Regions from separate parts of the Streptomyces sediminimaris genome, predicted to be linked through region 4. Evidence: riboswitches for the same ligand, from Rfam matches in the RefSeq annotation. Region 4 holds a riboswitch; each other region holds the start of a gene.
What was found. A riboswitch is a leader RNA that binds a small molecule or an ion and turns the genes downstream of it on or off. The one in region 4 is predicted to bind cobalamin.
Positions count from the first base shown of each region.

Region 1: it holds a riboswitch for cobalamin, as region 4 does, so the genes downstream of both, ACJ9NR_RS09360 (cobalamin biosynthesis protein) here and ACJ9NR_RS26250 (ribonucleoside-diphosphate reductase subunit alpha) in region 4, are expected to answer to the same signal.
Region 2: it holds a riboswitch for cobalamin, as region 4 does, so the genes downstream of both, nicT (Nickel transporter NicT) here and ACJ9NR_RS26250 (ribonucleoside-diphosphate reductase subunit alpha) in region 4, are expected to answer to the same signal.
Region 3: it holds a riboswitch for cobalamin, as region 4 does, so the genes downstream of both, ACJ9NR_RS12415 (SCO2321 family membrane protein) here and ACJ9NR_RS26250 (ribonucleoside-diphosphate reductase subunit alpha) in region 4, are expected to answer to the same signal.

Region 1 covers NZ_JBJWOT010000001.1:2,005,251-2,009,452, forward strand. Annotated here, with positions in the region: gene ACJ9NR_RS09345 (lysozyme) at 1-535, shown strand, start outside; gene ACJ9NR_RS09350 (inorganic phosphate transporter) at 689-1,939, shown strand; gene ACJ9NR_RS09355 (hypothetical protein) at 1,974-2,201, shown strand; cobalamin riboswitch at 2,339-2,478, shown strand; gene ACJ9NR_RS09360 (cobalamin biosynthesis protein) at 2,580-3,551, shown strand; gene ACJ9NR_RS09365 (cobyric acid synthase) at 3,548-4,202, shown strand, end outside.
Region 2 covers NZ_JBJWOT010000001.1:8,259,910-8,264,111, forward strand. Annotated here, with positions in the region: gene efeB (iron uptake transporter deferrochelatase/peroxidase subunit) at 1-1,089, shown strand, start outside; gene ACJ9NR_RS37650 (ArsR/SmtB family transcription factor) at 1,360-1,719, opposite strand; cobalamin riboswitch at 1,798-2,007, shown strand; gene nicT (Nickel transporter NicT) at 2,036-3,136, shown strand; gene ACJ9NR_RS37660 (hypothetical protein) at 3,330-4,202, shown strand, end outside.
Region 3 covers NZ_JBJWOT010000001.1:2,648,928-2,653,129, forward strand. Annotated here, with positions in the region: gene ACJ9NR_RS12395 (aldehyde dehydrogenase) at 1-121, opposite strand, end outside; gene ACJ9NR_RS12400 (Strvi_7410 family MBL fold metallo-hydrolase) at 281-1,345, shown strand; partial or broken gene ACJ9NR_RS12405 (nuclear transport factor 2 family protein) at 1,387-1,833, shown strand; gene ACJ9NR_RS12410 (RidA family protein) at 1,906-2,241, shown strand; cobalamin riboswitch at 2,272-2,401, shown strand; gene ACJ9NR_RS12415 (SCO2321 family membrane protein) at 2,522-3,754, shown strand; gene ACJ9NR_RS12420 (SCO2322 family protein) at 3,760-4,202, shown strand, end outside.
Region 4 covers NZ_JBJWOT010000001.1:5,629,218-5,633,419, forward strand. Annotated here, with positions in the region: gene ACJ9NR_RS26250 (ribonucleoside-diphosphate reductase subunit alpha) at 1-1,741, opposite strand, end outside; cobalamin riboswitch at 1,867-1,993, opposite strand; gene ACJ9NR_RS26255 (GNAT family N-acetyltransferase) at 2,069-2,575, opposite strand; gene mctP (monocarboxylate uptake permease MctP) at 2,694-4,202, opposite strand, start outside.

The sequences.
Region 1 (4,202 bases), 3.6 Mb from region 4:
CACCACCTACCGCAACCCGTACTTCACCCGGCAGTACAACGGCGCCCGGCACGCCGGCATCATCCGCGGGGCGTACCACTTCGCGCTGCCGGACAGGTCGTCCGGCAGGGCCCAGGCGGCGTACTTCGTCCGCCACGGGGGCCGGTGGCGCGCGGACGGCCGGACCCTGCCCCCGGCCCTCGACATCGAATACAACCCCTACAGCTCCAGGCACCGGTGCTACGGCCTGAGCAAGGCGGGCATGGTCCGCTGGATCCGCTCCTTCAGCGACGAGGTGAAGCGGCGCACCGGGCGCCGGCCGGTGATCTACACGACCGCCCGCTGGTGGAACACGTGCACCGGCCGCAGCCGCGCGTTCGCCCATGACCACGCGCTGTGGCTGGCAGGACGCCGCCCGTCGGGGCCGGGAGCACTGCCCGCCGGCTGGAAGTACTGGACCTTCTGGCAGTACGGCAGCAAGGGCGGCCTGCCGGGTGACGAGGATCTCTTCAACGGCTCCCGGGCCCAGCTGAAGAGGTTCGCCCGGGGCCACTAGCCGAGCGGCGCCCGGGGATCCGGGGGCCGCCGGACCGAGGCGGAACGGCGGCCCCCTCATCAGGTCACCTCGAAGCCCTGCTCAGTTCATCTTCCGTTCACTCAGGTTTCCTACGGTCAAGCGACCGATGACTTCGAACGATTGCCTGGGTAAATGGAAAACTTCTCGCTGATCCTCGCGATTGTGGTGGTCACCGCACTCGCGTTCGATTTCACGAACGGTTTTCACGACACCGCCAACGCGATGGCCACCACCATCTCCACCGGCGCGCTCAAGCCCAAGATCGCGGTGGCCATGTCCGCCGTGCTGAATCTTGTGGGCGCCTTCCTCTCCGTCGAGGTCGCCAAGACGATCTCCTCGGGTCTCATCGACGAGAACGGCATCCGTCCCGAGGTCATCTTCGCCGCGCTGGTCGGCGCGATCCTCTGGAACCTGGTGACCTGGCTGGTGGGCCTGCCCTCCAGCTCCTCGCACGCCCTCATGGGCGGCCTCATCGGCGCCGCGGTCGCCACCGCGGGCACCGGCGCCGTCCACGCCGGCGTGCTCGTCACCAAGGTGATCATCCCGGCGGTCGCCGCCCCGCTGGTCGCGGGCATCGCCGCCGCGGTCGCCGCCCGGTTCACCTACGCCGCCGGCCGCGGCAACGCCGACACCCGGGCCGCCAGGAAGGGCTACCGCGCGGGCCAGATCGCCTCCGCCGCCCTGGTCTCGCTCGCCCACGGCACCGGCGACGCGCAGAAGACCATGGGCATCGTCACCCTCGCCCTGGTCACCGGCGGCGTCCTCGCCCCCGGCTCCAACCCTCCCACCTGGGTCATCCTCTCCGCGGGCCTCGCCATGGCGCTCGGCACCTACATCGGCGGCTGGCGCATCATCCGCACCATGGGCAAGGGCCTGACCGACCTCCAGCCGCAGCAGGGCTTCGTCGCCCAGACCAGCGCGGCGACCGTGCTCCTGGCCTCCTCCCACCTCGGCTTCTCGCTCTCCACCACGCACGCCGTCACCGGCTCGGTGATGGGCGCGGGCCTGGGCCGCAAGGGCGGCGTGGTGCGGTGGTCCACCGCGGGCCGGATGTCCCTCGCCTGGGTGCTGACCCTGCCGGCCGCCGCGCTCGTCGGCGCGGGCGCCGAGAAGGTGACTGAACTCGGCGACGCGGGCACGGCCGTCATCGCCGTCTTCCTGGTCGCCGCGAGCGCCGGGATCTGGCTGCTCTCCCGCCGCCAGGTCGTCAACGCCGCGAACGTCAACGACGTCGACGAGCCGGCCGGTGTGGTCACCACGGCCATCGCCGCCGTCACCCCGCCCCCGCCCGGCACGGTGGCCGAGGAGCTCGCGTCCACGACCGCGGCCCCGGCCCCGGTCCCCGCCGCCGATCCGGCGACCCCGCCGGCCGCGACCGTCTGAGCCGGCGCACCCGGCACGAAGGAAGAGAAGCAGCATGAAGATCGACTGGGCGGCTCTGGGCTCCGTCTTCGGCGTCAGCCTCGCGGTCACCGTGGGCCTGGTGGTCCTGTTCACCCTCGGCATCAAGGGCCTCTCGCGCCGCGAACGGGCCGCGGCCGAGGGCAACTCGGCGGCCCTCGCGGTCACCGGCGCGTACGTGTGCTTCGCGGCGTGCCTGACGGCGGTGGCGTACGGCATCTACCTGATCACGGCGAAGGGCTGAGGCCCGGGCCGACGACCGACGCGCGTGGTGCCGGGACGGTGGTCCGTCCCGGCACCACGCGTTCGCGTGACCGCCGCGACCCCGCGTGTGTGGTCCTCCGCACACTCTCCCGTCGCAGGTCAACGGCGAGTTGACGGCCCTTCCGGCCCCGTGGTGGACTGCCGGGGCCATGTACGGCGGCACGGGAGGAAGCCGGTGTGAGTCCGGCGCGGTCCCGCCACTGTCACCGGGGTAGGTAGCCCCGGGAGCCAGGAACTCCCACCGCCGGTCTCGTCGAACCAGGGCGCGGACACCCTGAGTGAGGACATATCGCCATGCCCGGCTGCCTGTTGAGACTCCACACCCGAGGTCTGCCCGCCCCCACGGCCGGCTGAGCCGATGCGTGCCGGTCGCGTCTTCGCGTACGGCGCCGCCGCCGGACTCCTCGGTGACCGTCTCCTCGGCGATCCGCGCCGCGGGCACCCGGTCGCCGTCTTCGGGCGTGCCGCGGCCGCCGTGGAGCGGGTGCTGTGGCGGGACCACCGCGGGTGGGGCGCGCTGCACACCACCGTGTGCGCCTCAGGTGCCGTGGCGCTCGGTGCCGTGGCGCAGTCGTGCCTGCGTCCTTCCCGCACCGCCTCTCTCGCGCTGACCGCCGCCGCCACCTGGGCCGTGGTCGGCGGGACGTCCCTCGCGCGCGAAGCCCGGGGCATCGGGCGGGCCCTGGAGGCCGGGGACCTGGCCGCCGCACGGGCGCGGCTGCCGCGTCTGTGCGGGCGGGATCCGCAGGCGCTCGACGCCGGCGGGATCGCCCGGGCCGTCGTCGAGTCCGTCGCGGAGAACACGTCCGACGCGGTGGTGGGGGCGCTGGTGTGGGGCGCGGTCGGCGGGGTGCCGGGGCTGCTGGGGTTCCGGGCGGTCAACACGCTCGACGCCATGGTGGGGCACAGATCGCCCAGGTACCTGCGCTACGGATGGGCCTCGGCGCGGCTGGACGACGTCGCCGGGTGGCCCGGGGCACGGCTGACCGCCGCGCTGGCGGCGGTCGCGGGGGGCGATCCCCGCGGGGCCGTGCGCGCCTGGCGCGCCGACGCGGGCAGGCATCCCAGCCCCAACGCCGGGCCCGTGGAGGCGTCCTTCGCGGGCGCTCTCGGGGTACGGCTCGGTGGGACGTTGTCGTACGGGGGGCGCGTCGAGCACCGCCCGGTGCTGAACGGGGAGGGGCGAGCCGTGGAGACCGGGGACATCGAGCGGGCCGTCCGGCTGTCCGGCCGGGTCGGGTGGCTGGCCCTGGGGGTCAGCGCGGCCGGGGGGCTGCTGCGGGCACGGGCGGCAGGGCGCCCGGCGCGGGCGCCGGAGCGTGCGTCGTGAACGGCGGTGGGCTGCTCGTCGCCGGCACCACCTCCGACGCCGGCAAGAGTGTCGTGACCGCCGGGATCTGCCGCTGGCTGGTGCGGCAGGGCGTCAAGGTCGCGCCCTTCAAGGCGCAGAACATGTCGCTGAACTCCTTCGTGACGCGCGAGGGCGCCGAGATCGGGCGGGCGCAGGCCATGCAGGCGCAGGCGTGCCGGATCGAGCCGACCGCGCTCATGAACCCGGTGCTGCTCAAGCCCGGCGGTGAGCGGAGCAGCCAGGTGGTGCTGCTGGGCAGGCCGGTGGGCGAGCTCAGTGCGCGCGGATACCACGGCGGGCGGCAGCAGCGGCTGCTCGGCACCGTTCTCGACTGCCTCGCCGAGTTGCGGGGCACGTATGACGCGGTGATCTGTGAAGGGGCCGGCAGCCCCGCCGAAATCAATCTGCGACGGACCGACATCGTCAACATGGGGATCGCGCGCGGCGCGCGGCTCCCGGTGCTCGTGGTCGGCGACATCGACCGCGGCGGCGTCTTCGCGTCCTTCTTCGGGACCGTCGCGCTGCTCTCGCCCGAGGACCAGGAGCTCGTCGCCGGGTTCCTCGTCAACAAGTTCCGGGGCGACGTGAGCCTGCTGGAGCCCGGCCTCGGCATGCTGCGCGGGCTGACCG
Region 2 (4,202 bases), 2.6 Mb from region 4:
CACGGTGTCCACCAGGCCGGCATCCTCACCCCCGCCCCCGCGGCCGCGTGCTTCGTCTCCTTCGACGTCATCGCCGAGGACCGCGAGGAACTGGCGGAGCTGCTGAAGACGATCACCCGCCGGGCCCGTTTCCTCACCTCCGGTGGCACCCCGACCGACCTCGGCGTCGGCGCCCCGCCCTCCGACAACGGCATCCTCGGCCCGGTCGTCCCCGCCGACGGCCTCACCGTCACGGTCGGGGTGGGCGCCTCCCTGTTCGACGACCGCTACGGCCTCGCCAAGGCCCGGCCCCGACGCCTGACGGCGATGCGGACCTTCCCCAACGACCATCTCGACGCGGCCGAGTGCCACGGCGACCTGTCCCTGCAGATCTGCGCCCACCGCCGGGACACCGTCCTGCACGCCCTGCGCGACATCGCCCGCCACACGCGCGGCGCCATGCAGATCAAGTGGCGCATCGACGGCTTCCAGAACGCCCCGCGGCCCACCGGTGCCCCGCGCAACCTGCTCGGTTTCAAGGACGGCATCGCCAACCCGGACGTCACCTCGACCCGCGAGACCAACCGCCTGATCTGGGTCGGCGACGGCGACGGCGAGCCCGCCTGGGCCACCGGCGGCAGCTACCAGGTGATCCGCGTCATCCGCATGCTGGTGGAGTTCTGGGACCGGGTCTCGCTCACCGAGCAGGAGAAGATGTTCGGCCGCCGCAAGGACACCGGCGCTCCGCTCGACGGCGCCAAGGAGACCGACACCCCCCACTACGCCAAGGACCCGCACGGCACGGTGATCCCGCTGGACTCCCACATCCGGATGGCGAACCCGCGCACCGCCGCCACCGACAACTCCCGCATCCTGCGCCGCGGCTACAACTACGACCGCGGCGTCGACGCCGTCGGCGACCTCGACATGGGCCTGGTCTTCTGCTGCTACCAGCAGGACGTGGTACGGCAGTTCGAAGCCGTCCAGACCCGGCTGATCGACGAGCCCCTCGTCGACTACATCTCGCCCACCGGCGGCGGCTACTTCTTCGCCCTGCCCGGGGTACGCGACAACAGGGACTGGTTCGGCCGCGCACTGCTCGCGACCTGAGTCCACCCACCCGGCCCACCGCCGAGTGCCGAGCGCTCACGCGCCCCCGTCCCGGGGGTCGGCCTCCGCAGTGCTCCGCCGGGGCCGGCCCCGGCGGAGCACTGCGGCACCGGAGTCTCGCGCGAGACCGCCAGGACGTACGGGCAGGACGTACGAAGCCTGCGTGCCTCGCCGTCGCCACGCGGCTCCATCTGAGCCGGTGCACAAGGGGAGGGCCGAGGCCCTGCGAGGCGGCTCATGGCCGCGGGTCGGCCGGAAGGCCGTCGCCGCTCAACCGCTCCCGCTGACGCAGTGCTTGAGCAGGGCGGCGGTGATCGGGTCGATGATCCGGTAGCGCACCACCCGCCCGTCCTTCTCGCCCGCAACGACACCGGCGGCGCGCAGCAGCCGCAGGGCCTGGGAAACGGCGGGGTCGTTCATTCCGGTCGCGATGGCCAGGTCCGAGACAGCGAGCGGACCCGTCTGGCGCAGGGCCATCAGCAGGGCGAGGCGTCCGGGGTCGGAGAGCAGGGAGAACCGTTCGGCCCAGGCGCGGACGTGGCCGGGCTCGCCGATGGCGGCGACGGCGTCGCAGACCCGGTGGCCGTCGATGGCGCGGCGGTCTGCGCGTTCGGCGGGGACGAGATGCATGGGGACATCCTCGCAGGTGGCGGTGTGATCTTGGATACCTGCGCAGCCATGCAGGTATGCAGGCGTGCGGAGACACCCGTACGGTGGGCGGGCCGTGGTGTTCGGGAAGACCGGTGACAGCCCTTCGTGGTTCGGGGGGTTCAGGCCGGAGCGGCCCTCGCCACTGTGATCGGGGAGTTTGCGTCCCAGTTGTGCACGGTCACTGTCCGCCTCGGGGCGGACGGGAAGGCCGGGACGAGAACGCGCGCACCCGTAAGCCAGGAGACCGGCCACGGCACTTCACGAAGTGATCCACGAGGTGCTGGAGCGTGACCGCATGACCCTGCCCAACGGGCCCGACGTGCCCACTGTCTTCCGCTGGCGGCGCGAGGACACCGTCCGTACCGCCGGACTTCTGGCCGTGATCGCCGCCCTGCACGTGCTGGCGTTCGGCATCCTGTTCCTGCTCGTCGTGCCGGGCCACTACGAGGTCGGCTCCAAGGCGTTCGGGATCGGCCTCGGGGTGACCGCGTACACGCTCGGCATGCGGCACGCGTTCGACGCCGATCACATCGCCGCGATCGACAACACCACCCGCAAGCTGATGGCCGACGGCAAGCGGCCGGTGTCGGTCGGGTTCTGGTTCGCGCTCGGTCACTCCAGCGTGGTGGTGGTCCTGGCCGCCCTGGTGGCGGGAGGCGCGCAGCTCGCCGGCGCACTGCTGAACCACGACTCCCGCACCCACCAGACGCTCGGTGTCGTCGGCGCGACCGTCTCCGGGACCTTCCTCTACCTCATCGCCGCGCTCAACCTGGTGGCCCTCGCCGGCATCCTGCGGGTCTTCCGCGCGATGCGTTCCGGCACGTACGACGAGGCGGCTCTCGAACAGCACCTGGACTCGCGGGGGTTCATGAACCGCGTCCTGGGCCGCTTCACCACGTCGATCACCCGCCCCGGGCAGATGTTCCCACTGGGCTTCCTGTTCGGTGTCGGCTTCGACACCGCCACCGAGGTCACCCTGATGGTGATGGCGGGCAGCGGTGCCGCGGCGGGGCTGCCGTGGTACGCGATCGTGTGCCTGCCGCTGTTGTTCGCCGCGGGGATGAGCCTGTTCGACACCCTGGACGGGACGTTCATGAACTTCGCCTACCAGTGGGCGTTCTCCAACCCGGTGCGCAAGGTGTTCTACAACCTCGCCATCACCGGTCTGTCCATCGCGGTCGCCTTCCTGATCGGCACCGTCGAGCTGGTCGGGGTGCTGCACGAGAAGCTCGGTCTGCGCGACGCGGTGACCGGCTGGATCGCGGGCCTGGACCTGGACAACGTCGGTTACCTCATCGTGGGTCTGTTCGTCATCGTGTGGGCGGCGGCGCTGGCCTACTGGCGGCTGGCCAAGGTGGAACAGAGGTGGGCGGCCCGCCTGGCCGAGGGCGGCTGACACCCGCTCCGTCCGGGCGCCTGCTGCACGCGCGGGCGGGGAGGGGACCGCGGCCGCCGCACGGCCGGATCCGCCAACAGGGCGGGTCCTGCTGCCGGTTCGGCGGTGCTGGAGAGATTCCAGGGCGGAACCCGTCCGTCAACTGACGGACGCTCGGGCGCAACCTTCCGGTGTTCTGGCGTGTCCACGTAGTGTGCTGACGATATGCAGAACATGGCGGACAGCGGCGGCCGCCGCTGTCGCGACCGCCGCTCTGGCGGTCGCGACCCCGGCCGCGCACGCCGCCGGAACGACGCTCGTCCTGGACGCCCAGGAGAACTACTACCTCCCCACCGAGGGTGAGGGCCCGAACCTGGGCCTCGCGATCACCGCCTCGGGCGGGGACGCCCATGACGTCTCGGTCGCGGTCGACGCGTCGTCCCTCGCCGGGAAGGCGACGATGGAGGTCACGGGGGACTGCGTGAGCACCGGCACCCTGAAGGTGAGGTGCGACGTGGGCCCGCTGTCGGGCAAGGAGTCGATCGACCCGTTCTTCCTGAAGCCCACCGCGGCCGCCAAGGCGGGCGACACCGGTGCCATCACCTACACCGCCACCGCCTCCGACGCGCCGACCGTGACCAAGAAGACGGACGTCCTGGTCGGCGGCCCGAAGCTCGTCACCCGGCCCTACCCGGCGCTGAAGGGCATCGCGCCCGGCGCCGTCTTCGAGCGCACCCCGGCCTTCGCCAACACCGGCACCGCCCCCGCCGACAAGGGCGTCATGCTGCTGGTGCAGGACTCCGACGGCGTCTCCCTCGCCCGCGACCACTCCAACTGCCACTACTCGGACCGGCCCGACCTCGGCGCCTGGTGCCGGTTCGACACCCCGGTCGCGCCCGGCGCGGCCTACAAGACGGACGCGCCGCTGCGCTACACCGCCTCCAAGGACACGATGTACGGCTACGACAGCTACGTCGTGTGGCCGGTCGGCGGCACCGCGCCCGACTCCTTCGACCCCTCCGACTTCCCCGGGACCGGCACCGGCGCGCCGCTCGGCCTGAAGTCCGTCGCCTCCGGCTCCGGCTTC
Region 3 (4,202 bases), 3.0 Mb from region 4:
GCGGCACCCGCCCGATGACCTCCTCGGTGTGCGGCGAGATCACCTCGATGACGTCCTCGCCGAGGGGGTCGGTCAACTCCCCGCCGATGAACAGCTGTCCGTGTTCCACGAGCTCGGTCATGGCCGAATGCCTCCCCGGAGCTGACTCTGACGGTGCATCAGATACCGGAACTGATACCAGTTCCCCTCGGAGGAGTCCACAGGGCGGCGAAAGGTGACCCAGGCTCCCATTGGAACTGGTTCTAGTTATAGTGACGGGAACGCGGCGACAGGGGAACCCATGGCACAGGTCACCGACCACGGCGGAGGCGTACGGTCCGTCCGGGTACCCATCCCGGACAACCCCCTCGGGCACACGCTCGTGTACGTCGTCGACACCGACCGCGGCCCGGTCCTGGTCGACACCGGATGGGACGACCCGGCCTCCTGGGAGACCCTCGCGGACGGAATGGCCGCCTGCGGCACGTCCGTCGGCGAGATCCACGGCGTGGTGATCACCCACCACCACCCCGACCACCACGGCCTGTCCGGCAGGGTCCGCGAGGCGTCCGGCGCCTGGATCGCCATGCACGCCGCGGACACCGCGATCGTGCGGCGCACCCGCGGCACCCGGCCCGGCCGCTGGTTCTCCTACATGGCCGCAAAGCTCACCGCCGCCGGCGCCCCCGAGGAGCACGTCGCGCCCCTGCGCGACGCCGCCCCCCGCACCACCCTTCCGGGCTTCTCCCCCGCCCTGCCCGACCGCGAGATCGTCCCCGGCGAACTCCTCGACCTCCCGGGCAGGCGCCTGCGCGCGATCTGGACGCCGGGCCACACCCCCGGCCACGTCTGCCTGCACCTGGAGGAGGAGCATCCGGCTCGACTGCCCGGCCACGGACGGCTGTTCTCCGGCGACCACCTGCTTCCCGGGATCACCCCCCACATCGGCCTCTACGAGGACCCCGACGACGACGGGGGCGCCCCCGTGCGAGCGAAGCCGAGCGTGGGTAACGTCACCGACCCCCTCGGCGACTACCTCGACTCCCTCGAACGCGTCGGCCGGCTCGCCCCCTCGGAGGTGCTCCCCGCCCACCAGCACGTCTTCTCCGACGCGGCGGCCCGGGTACGGGAGTTGCTCGCACACCACGAGGACCGGCTCACCGGCCTGCACGCCCTGCTGGCCGAACCGCTCACCCCCTGGCAGCTGGCCGAGCGCATGGAGTGGAACCGGCCCTGGAGCCAGATCCCGTACGGATCGCGGAACATCGCGGTCTCGGAGGCCGAGGCACACCTGCGGCGCCTGGTGAAGCTGGGCCGGGCGGAAGCGGTGGCGGGGAGCGATCCGGTGGCGTACGCGGCGGTGTGATCCACTCGCCGCACGGGAGCGCGCACTGATACCCCATGACCATGGACCCTTTGCACCGGCTTCTCGCCGAACGCGCCTGCGAACACCTGATCCTCGACTTCGTCCACCGCCTCGACCTGGGCGAACCCGCCTCGGTTGCCGAGCTGTTCACCGTGGACGGGGTGTGGGAGTGGCCGCCGCCGGGTGACGGGCGCCGGTCCGTGGGACGGGCGGCGCTGCGGGAGTACTTCGGCGCGCGGCCCGCTGACCGGCTCTCGCGCCGGATCATGTCCAACATCCGGGTCACGGTGACGTCCGAGGACACCGCCGAGGCCACCTCCTGCTTCACGACGTACCGCGTCGACGGCTGGTCGGGCGGCATGGTGCCGGCCGGCCCGCCGACCCAGGTGGGCCACTACGAGGACGTCCTGCGCCGCGTCGACGGCCGGTGGCTGCTCGCCTCCCGGACCCTGCGCCTGCCCTTCGGCGGCCCCACCCCGCGCGAGGGGCGCGGCGTCCTCGACGCCGTCCGCACCGACCGCGCCCCCTTCATCCCCTTCCCCGACGGCACCCTGCCGCCGCTGTCCCAGGGCGTGCGCAGCGGCCCGTTGCTGTTCACCTCCGGACAGGGCCCGCTGGACCCGGCGACCGGCGACATGCCGGCCGGCTTCACCGCGCAGGCGCGGCAGGTGCTCGCCAACGTCGAGGCCGTCGTCGCGGCGGCGGGCGGGGACCGCCGCTCGATCGCCCGCTGCACCTGCTATCTGGCCGACCGGTCCGCTTTCGGTGACTTCAACCGCGTCTACGCGGACTTCTTCGCGGACTGCACACCGCTTCCGGCGCGGACGACGGTGGTGGTGCGGCCGGTGCGCGAGGGGGTGCTGGTGGAGGTGGACGCCGTGGCCGTGCTGGGGTGACGGGGCCCACCCCCGGCCGCCGCCGGGGCCGTTCCTACGGCCCGGTACAGTAGCCGGGTCGTCATCACACCCGTACGGGGGGAAGCCGGTGCAATTCCGGCGCTGACCCGCAACCGTGAACCGTCCGCCGAGGGCGGTCAGCCGGACTGCCCCGTACGGTCGTGACCGGCTCACGTGTGCCGGCAGTCCGCCGGCGCACGGCACCGTCGAGGCATACGGAGCCGAGCCGCCCGGGGTGTCCCGTGCTGCCCGCTCCCGCAGGGAGAGGCACCCGCCGATCATGAACGTCGTCCGCCGCAGCGCAGCTGCCCTGGCAGCCATAGCCGTGATCGGCGCCGCCGCGCCGGCCGTCGCCGCGTCCCCTTCGCCGTCGCCGTCGGCCGCGCTGCCCGACGGCCTCTACGGCACCACCGACCCGAAGTACGACGGCGTCTGGCGCCAGTCGCTGGCGCTGCTCGCGCAGGACGCGGTGGGCGTGCGGCCGGCGCCGAAGGCCGTGGACTGGCTGGTGGGGCAGCAGTGCGCGAACGGGGCGTTCGCGCCGTTCCGCGCGGACGCCGCCCACGCCTGCGACGCCAAGGCGATGGTCGACACCAACAGCACGGCCGCCGCCGTCCAGGCCCTCGCGGCGCTCGGCGGCCACGGCGCCACCACCGGCAAGGCGGTCGCCTGGCTGAGGACCGCGCAGAACGAGGACGGCGGCTGGGGCTACGCGCCGGGCGGTCCGAGCGACGCCAACTCCACCGCCGTCGTCATCGGCGCGCTCGCCGCCGCGGGCGAGCAGCCCGCGCGGGTCACCAAGGGCGGCAAGTCCCCCTACGACGCCCTGCTGACGTTCGCCCTGCCCTGCGGCGGCCAGGACGCGGGCGCCTTCGCCTTCCAGCCGGACAAGAAGGGCGGGCTCGCCGCCAACGCGGACGCGACCGCCGCGGCCGTGGTGGGCGCGCTCGGCAAGGGGCTGACCGGGGCGGCCGTCAAGCCGTCCGGCACCGCCACGGCGTGCCGGGACGCCCACGATCCCGGGCAGGCGGCGCGCAACGGCGCCGCGTACCTCACCAGGGCCCTGGCGAAGGACCACCACCTGACCACGGCGCTGCCCGGCGCCAAGCCCCAGCCCGACTACGGCAACACCGCCGACGCCGTCCTCGCCCTCGCGACCGCCGGCCAGGGCGACCGGGCGGCCGGCGCCGTGCGCTGGCTGGAGGCGAACGCCGGGCCGTGGGCGAAGCAGGCCGGACCGGCCGCGTACGCGGAACTGATCCTCGCCGCCCGGGCGTACGGGGCCGACGTGCACGACTTCGGCGGGCGGGACCTGGTGCGGCTGCTGAACGCGACGGGTCCGCAGCCGGCCTCCTCCGCCGCCCCGGCCGCGTCCTCCGGCAGGAAGGCGGCCTCGGCCTCCGACTCCGACTCCGGCTTCCGATTCACCGTCTGGTGGGTCCTCGGCGGGCTCCTCCTCGTCGCCATCGGCGCCGGCGCCGGCTTCCTGTTCTGCCGCCGCGGCAAGAGGTGACGGCCGTGATCCGCCGCTGCGCCGTCCTGTTCACCGCGTTGCTGCTGGCACTGGCCGCCAGCGGTCAGGCCCACGCCACCGGTTACCGCTACTGGTCCTTCTGGGACCACGCCGCCGGGCACTGGACCTACGCCACCCAGGGCCCCGCCACCGCCCGCCCCTCGGACGGCGACGTCCAGGGCTTCCGCTTCTCGGTCAGCGAGGACTCGGGCGACGCGTCGAAGCCGCGCGGGACGACGTCGTTCCGGGAGATCTGCGCGCGGACCCCGGCCCGGGAGGGCGAGAAGCGCGTGGCGCTCGTCCTCGACTTCGGCACGGCGGCGGACGCCCCGTCCGGTGAGACGCCCCCGGCGGGGCGTACGGCCTGCGCGCGAGTGCCCGCCGGCGCCACGACGGCCGACGCCCTGGCCTCGGTGGCGAAGCCGCTGCGCTACGACACCAACGCCCT
Region 4 (4,202 bases):
CGCCGTAGTGGTCGGGGTGCAGGACGCCGCGGGCGGTACGGGTCCGCTGCCAGGCCGGCAGCGGGCCGTTGCGCTCGGCGAGGTCGGCGGAGGTCTCGTAGGCGGCGAGCATGACGCGTTCGGCGATGCGGGTGGAGAGGGCCTGCGCCTCGGGGGAGTCGAAGGGCAGCCGCAGCTTGAAGAAGACGTCCTGCAGGCCCATCACGCCGAGTCCGACGGGACGCCAGCGCGCGTTGGACCGGCCCGCCTGCTCGGTGGGGTAGTAGTTGATGTCGACCACGCGGTCCAGGAAGGTGACGGCCGTGCGGACGGTCTCGTCCAGGCGCTCCCAGTCCAGGTCACCGCCCTGCACGAAGGCGCCCAGGTTCACCGAGCCGAGGTTGCAGACCGCCGTCTCGCCGTCGTCGGTGACCTCCAGGATCTCCGTGCAGAGGTTGGAGGAGTGCACGACGCGGCCCGGCTCGGCGGTCTGGTTGGCGGTGCGGTTCGCGGCGTCCTTGAAGGTCATCCAGCCGTTGCCGGTCTGGGCGAGCGTACGCATCATGCGGCCGTAGAGCTCGCGGGCCGGGACGGTTCTGCGCGCCAGGCCCGCGGCCTCCGCCGCGCGGTACGCGGCGTCGAACTCCTCGCCCCACAGGTCGACCAGTTCGGGCGCGTCCGCCGGGGAGAACAGCGACCACCGCGCGTCGGCGTCCACCCGGCGCATGAACTCGTCCGGGATCCAGTGGGCGAGGTTGAGGTTGTGCGTACGGCGGGCCTCCTCACCGGTGTTGTCGCGCAGCTCCAGGAACTCCTCGATGTCCGAGTGCCAGGTCTCCAGGTAGACCGCGGCCGCGCCCTTGCGCCGGCCGCCCTGGTTCACGGCCGCGACCGAGGCGTCCAGGGTCTTCAGGAACGGGACGATGCCGTTGGAGTGCCCGTTGGTGCCGCGGATCAGCGAACCCCGGGCGCGGATGCGGGAGTACGACAGGCCGATGCCGCCGGCGTGCTTCGAGAGGCGGGCGACCTGGTGGTAGCGGTCATAGATGGAGTCCAGCTCGTCGCGGGGGGAGTCCAGGAGGTAGCAGGACGACATCTGGGGGTGGCGCGTACCGGAGTTGAACAGCGTGGGGGAGGAGGGAAGGTAGTCGAGGCGGCTCATCAGGCGGTAGAGGGCGGCGACCTCGCCGACCGAGCGCGCGGTGTCGTCCTCGGCGAGACCGGCGGCGACGCGCAGCATGAAGTGCTGGGGCGTCTCGATGACCTTGCGGGTGATCGGGTGCCGCAGCAGGTAGCGGCTGTGGAGGGTGCGCAGGCCGAAGTAGCCGAAGCGGTCGTCGGCGCCGGTGTCGACGAGGGCGTCGAGCCGCCCCGCGTGGAGCCGGACGAACTCGGCCGTGCGGTCGGCGATGAGCCCCTCGCGGTGGCCGACCGCGACCGATTCGGTGAAGCACGTCACGCCCTGCGAGGCGGCCTCCGCGGTGATGCCGGCCGTCAGCAGGCGCGCGGCCAGCCGCGAGTAGGCGGGGTCCTCCGAGATGAGGCCGGCGGCCGCCTCCGTGGCCAGCTCGCGCAGTTGTGTCCCGTCCGCCCCCGCCGAACGTCCGCGCAGCGCCGCGGCGGCGACCCGGCCGGCGTCGGCGCCGGGGAGGTCGCCGGTCAGTTCGGTCAGGGTCCGCAGCAGTGCGGCCCCGGGACCGTCCTCGGCGGACGACGGCGTGGACGGTGTCGCTGAGGCCGGTTCGGCTGGCGCGATGCTCACGTGGGGCTCTCCCTCGCTCGGCACGGGGGCCTTGCGGAGGGCAGGGGGCAGCCACGAGCGCACGACGGCGCCGCGTCCACCGGCCCACTCCACGAGGCCCGGACGTCGAAGCACCCGGACCACGGCGGCCGGGCGCGCTGTCGGCAGGTCCTCGGACTGACGCCCATGGGTGCGGACACGCATGGGTACACCGTTGCGGGACAGTTCCGGATTCGCACCGGATTCCCCTGCGGCGACAGCGAGCATGAGCATACATCTTGTGCCCGGTCTGAGAAGCACCCCCATATGTTGTGTCGTGTGGGTGTGTCGCCGTGATTTCGGAGCGTGTCAGAACGTCAACTGATAGGTGAGCAGCCGGAGGTCCGCCACGCCCGGCAGCGGGTTCCAGTCGCGCTCGGGAACACGGGCGAAGCCCGCGCGCTCGTAGATGCGGTGGGCGGCGAGCATGGCGCGCTGGGTCGACAGGACGACACCGGTGCAGCCGTCCACGGCCCGGGACCGGTCGACACAGGCGCGCACGAGGGCCTCCCCGGCGCCCCGGCCGCGAGCCGCCGGGGCGACCGCGAGCATGCGTATCTCGGCCTCCCCGGGCCGGGCGATGTCGGCCATGGGGCCGCCCGAGGGCACGAGGGTGACCCCGCCGAGCAGCTGCCCGTCCGCCTCCGCCACCAGCACCCGCGCGGCGGCCGCCCGCCCGGCCACGTCCTTCAGCTCGGCCAGGTACCGGCCGCCGCTGTCGAAGGCGAGCAGCCCGTCCCGGAGGTAGGCCTCGGCGGTGATCCCGCCCAGGATCTCGTAGTCGGCGGGTCCTGCCCGCCGGATCACCACGTCCATGCACCGAGTGTGGCGGACGAGTACGACAACGGGCCGCCGGAATGCTCCGGCGGCCCGTTCGGTCACGACGGCTCCGGCGTGACGGCTCCCGCGTTCCCGACCTCACGGGTCAATACACCTAGCGCGACTCCGCCGCCGTCGCGGGCGGCAGTTCCACCTGCACGCCCGGGTCGCCGGCGTCCACGGTGTAGTCGTCCGCCGCGGTCTCGTCGACACCCTCCGGGGCCTTCACGGCCTTCAGGACGAAGGTCAGGACCACCGTGACCACCGCGTTCATGACGAACGCGGTCAGGCCGATGTAGCCGATCTGGCCGAGCCCGGGGATCTCCTTCGCCGAGCCGCCGAAGTGCGCGTGCGTCGGCGAGGCGACGCCGTACGCGGCGACGGTGCCGTAGACCATGCCGACCGCCCAGCCGCCGAGCAGCGCCCAGCGGTGGAACCAGCGGGTGAACAGACCGCCGACCAGGGCCGGGAAGGTCTGCAGGATCCAGATGCCGCCCAGCAGCTGGAAGTTGATGGCGACCGTCTTGTCCATGGTGAGGACGAAGGCCAGCGCGCCGACCTTCACCAGCAGCGACACGATCTTGGAGACCTGGGCCTCCTGCTTCGGCGTGGCGTCCGGTTTGATGAAGTCCCGGTAGATGTTGCGGGTGAAGAGGTTCGCGGCCGCGATCGACATGATCGCCGCCGGCACCAGCGCACCGATGCCGATGGCCGCGAAGGCCACCCCCGTGAACCAGTCCGGGAACATGTTCTCGAACAGCTGCGGGATCGCCAGCTGCCCGTTGGTGACCTTGACCCCGGCCGCGATCGCCATGAAGCCCAGCAGCGCCAGCAGACCCAGCATCAGGGAGTACAGCGGCAGGATCGTGGTGTTGCGGCGGATCACCTCACGGCTGCGCGAGGAGAGCGTCGCGGTGATCGAGTGCGGGTACATGAACAGCGCGAGCGCGGAGCCCAGCGCCAGGGTGGCGTACGCCCACTGGCCCGTCCCCGGGGGTACGAGAGCGCCGCGCGGCTTGCCGGTCGCCGGGTTGGTCTGCGTGAACGCCGCGCTCGCCTTCGCGAAGATGTCGTCGAAGCCGCCGAGCTTGATCGGGATGTAGATGATCGCCACGGCGATGACGATGTAGATCAGCGCGTCCTTCACGAACGCGATCAGCGCGGGGGCCCGCAGGCCCGAGGAGTAGGTGTACGCCGCGAGCACACCGAAGGCGATCAGCAGCGGCAGGTCCTTCACGAACCCGTTGGTGCTGTCGCCGCCGCCGACGCCCATCACGTCCAGCACGGCCTGGATGCCGACGAGTTGGAGGGCGATGTACGGCATGGTGGCGAGGATGCCGGTGATCGCGACGGCCAGCGACAGGCTCTTCGAGCCGAAGCGGCCGCGCACGAAGTCCGAGGTCGTGACGTATCCGTGCCGGTGGGAGACCGACCACAGGCGGGGCAGGAAGGTGAAGATCAGCGGGTAGACCAGGATGGTGTACGGCACCGCGAAGAAGCCGGCCGCGCCCGCCGCGTAGATCGCCGCGGGCACGGCGACGAACGTGTACGCCGTGTACAGGTCGCCGCCGAGCAGGAACCAGGTGACCCAGGTGCCGAACGACCGGCCGCCCAGGCCCCATTC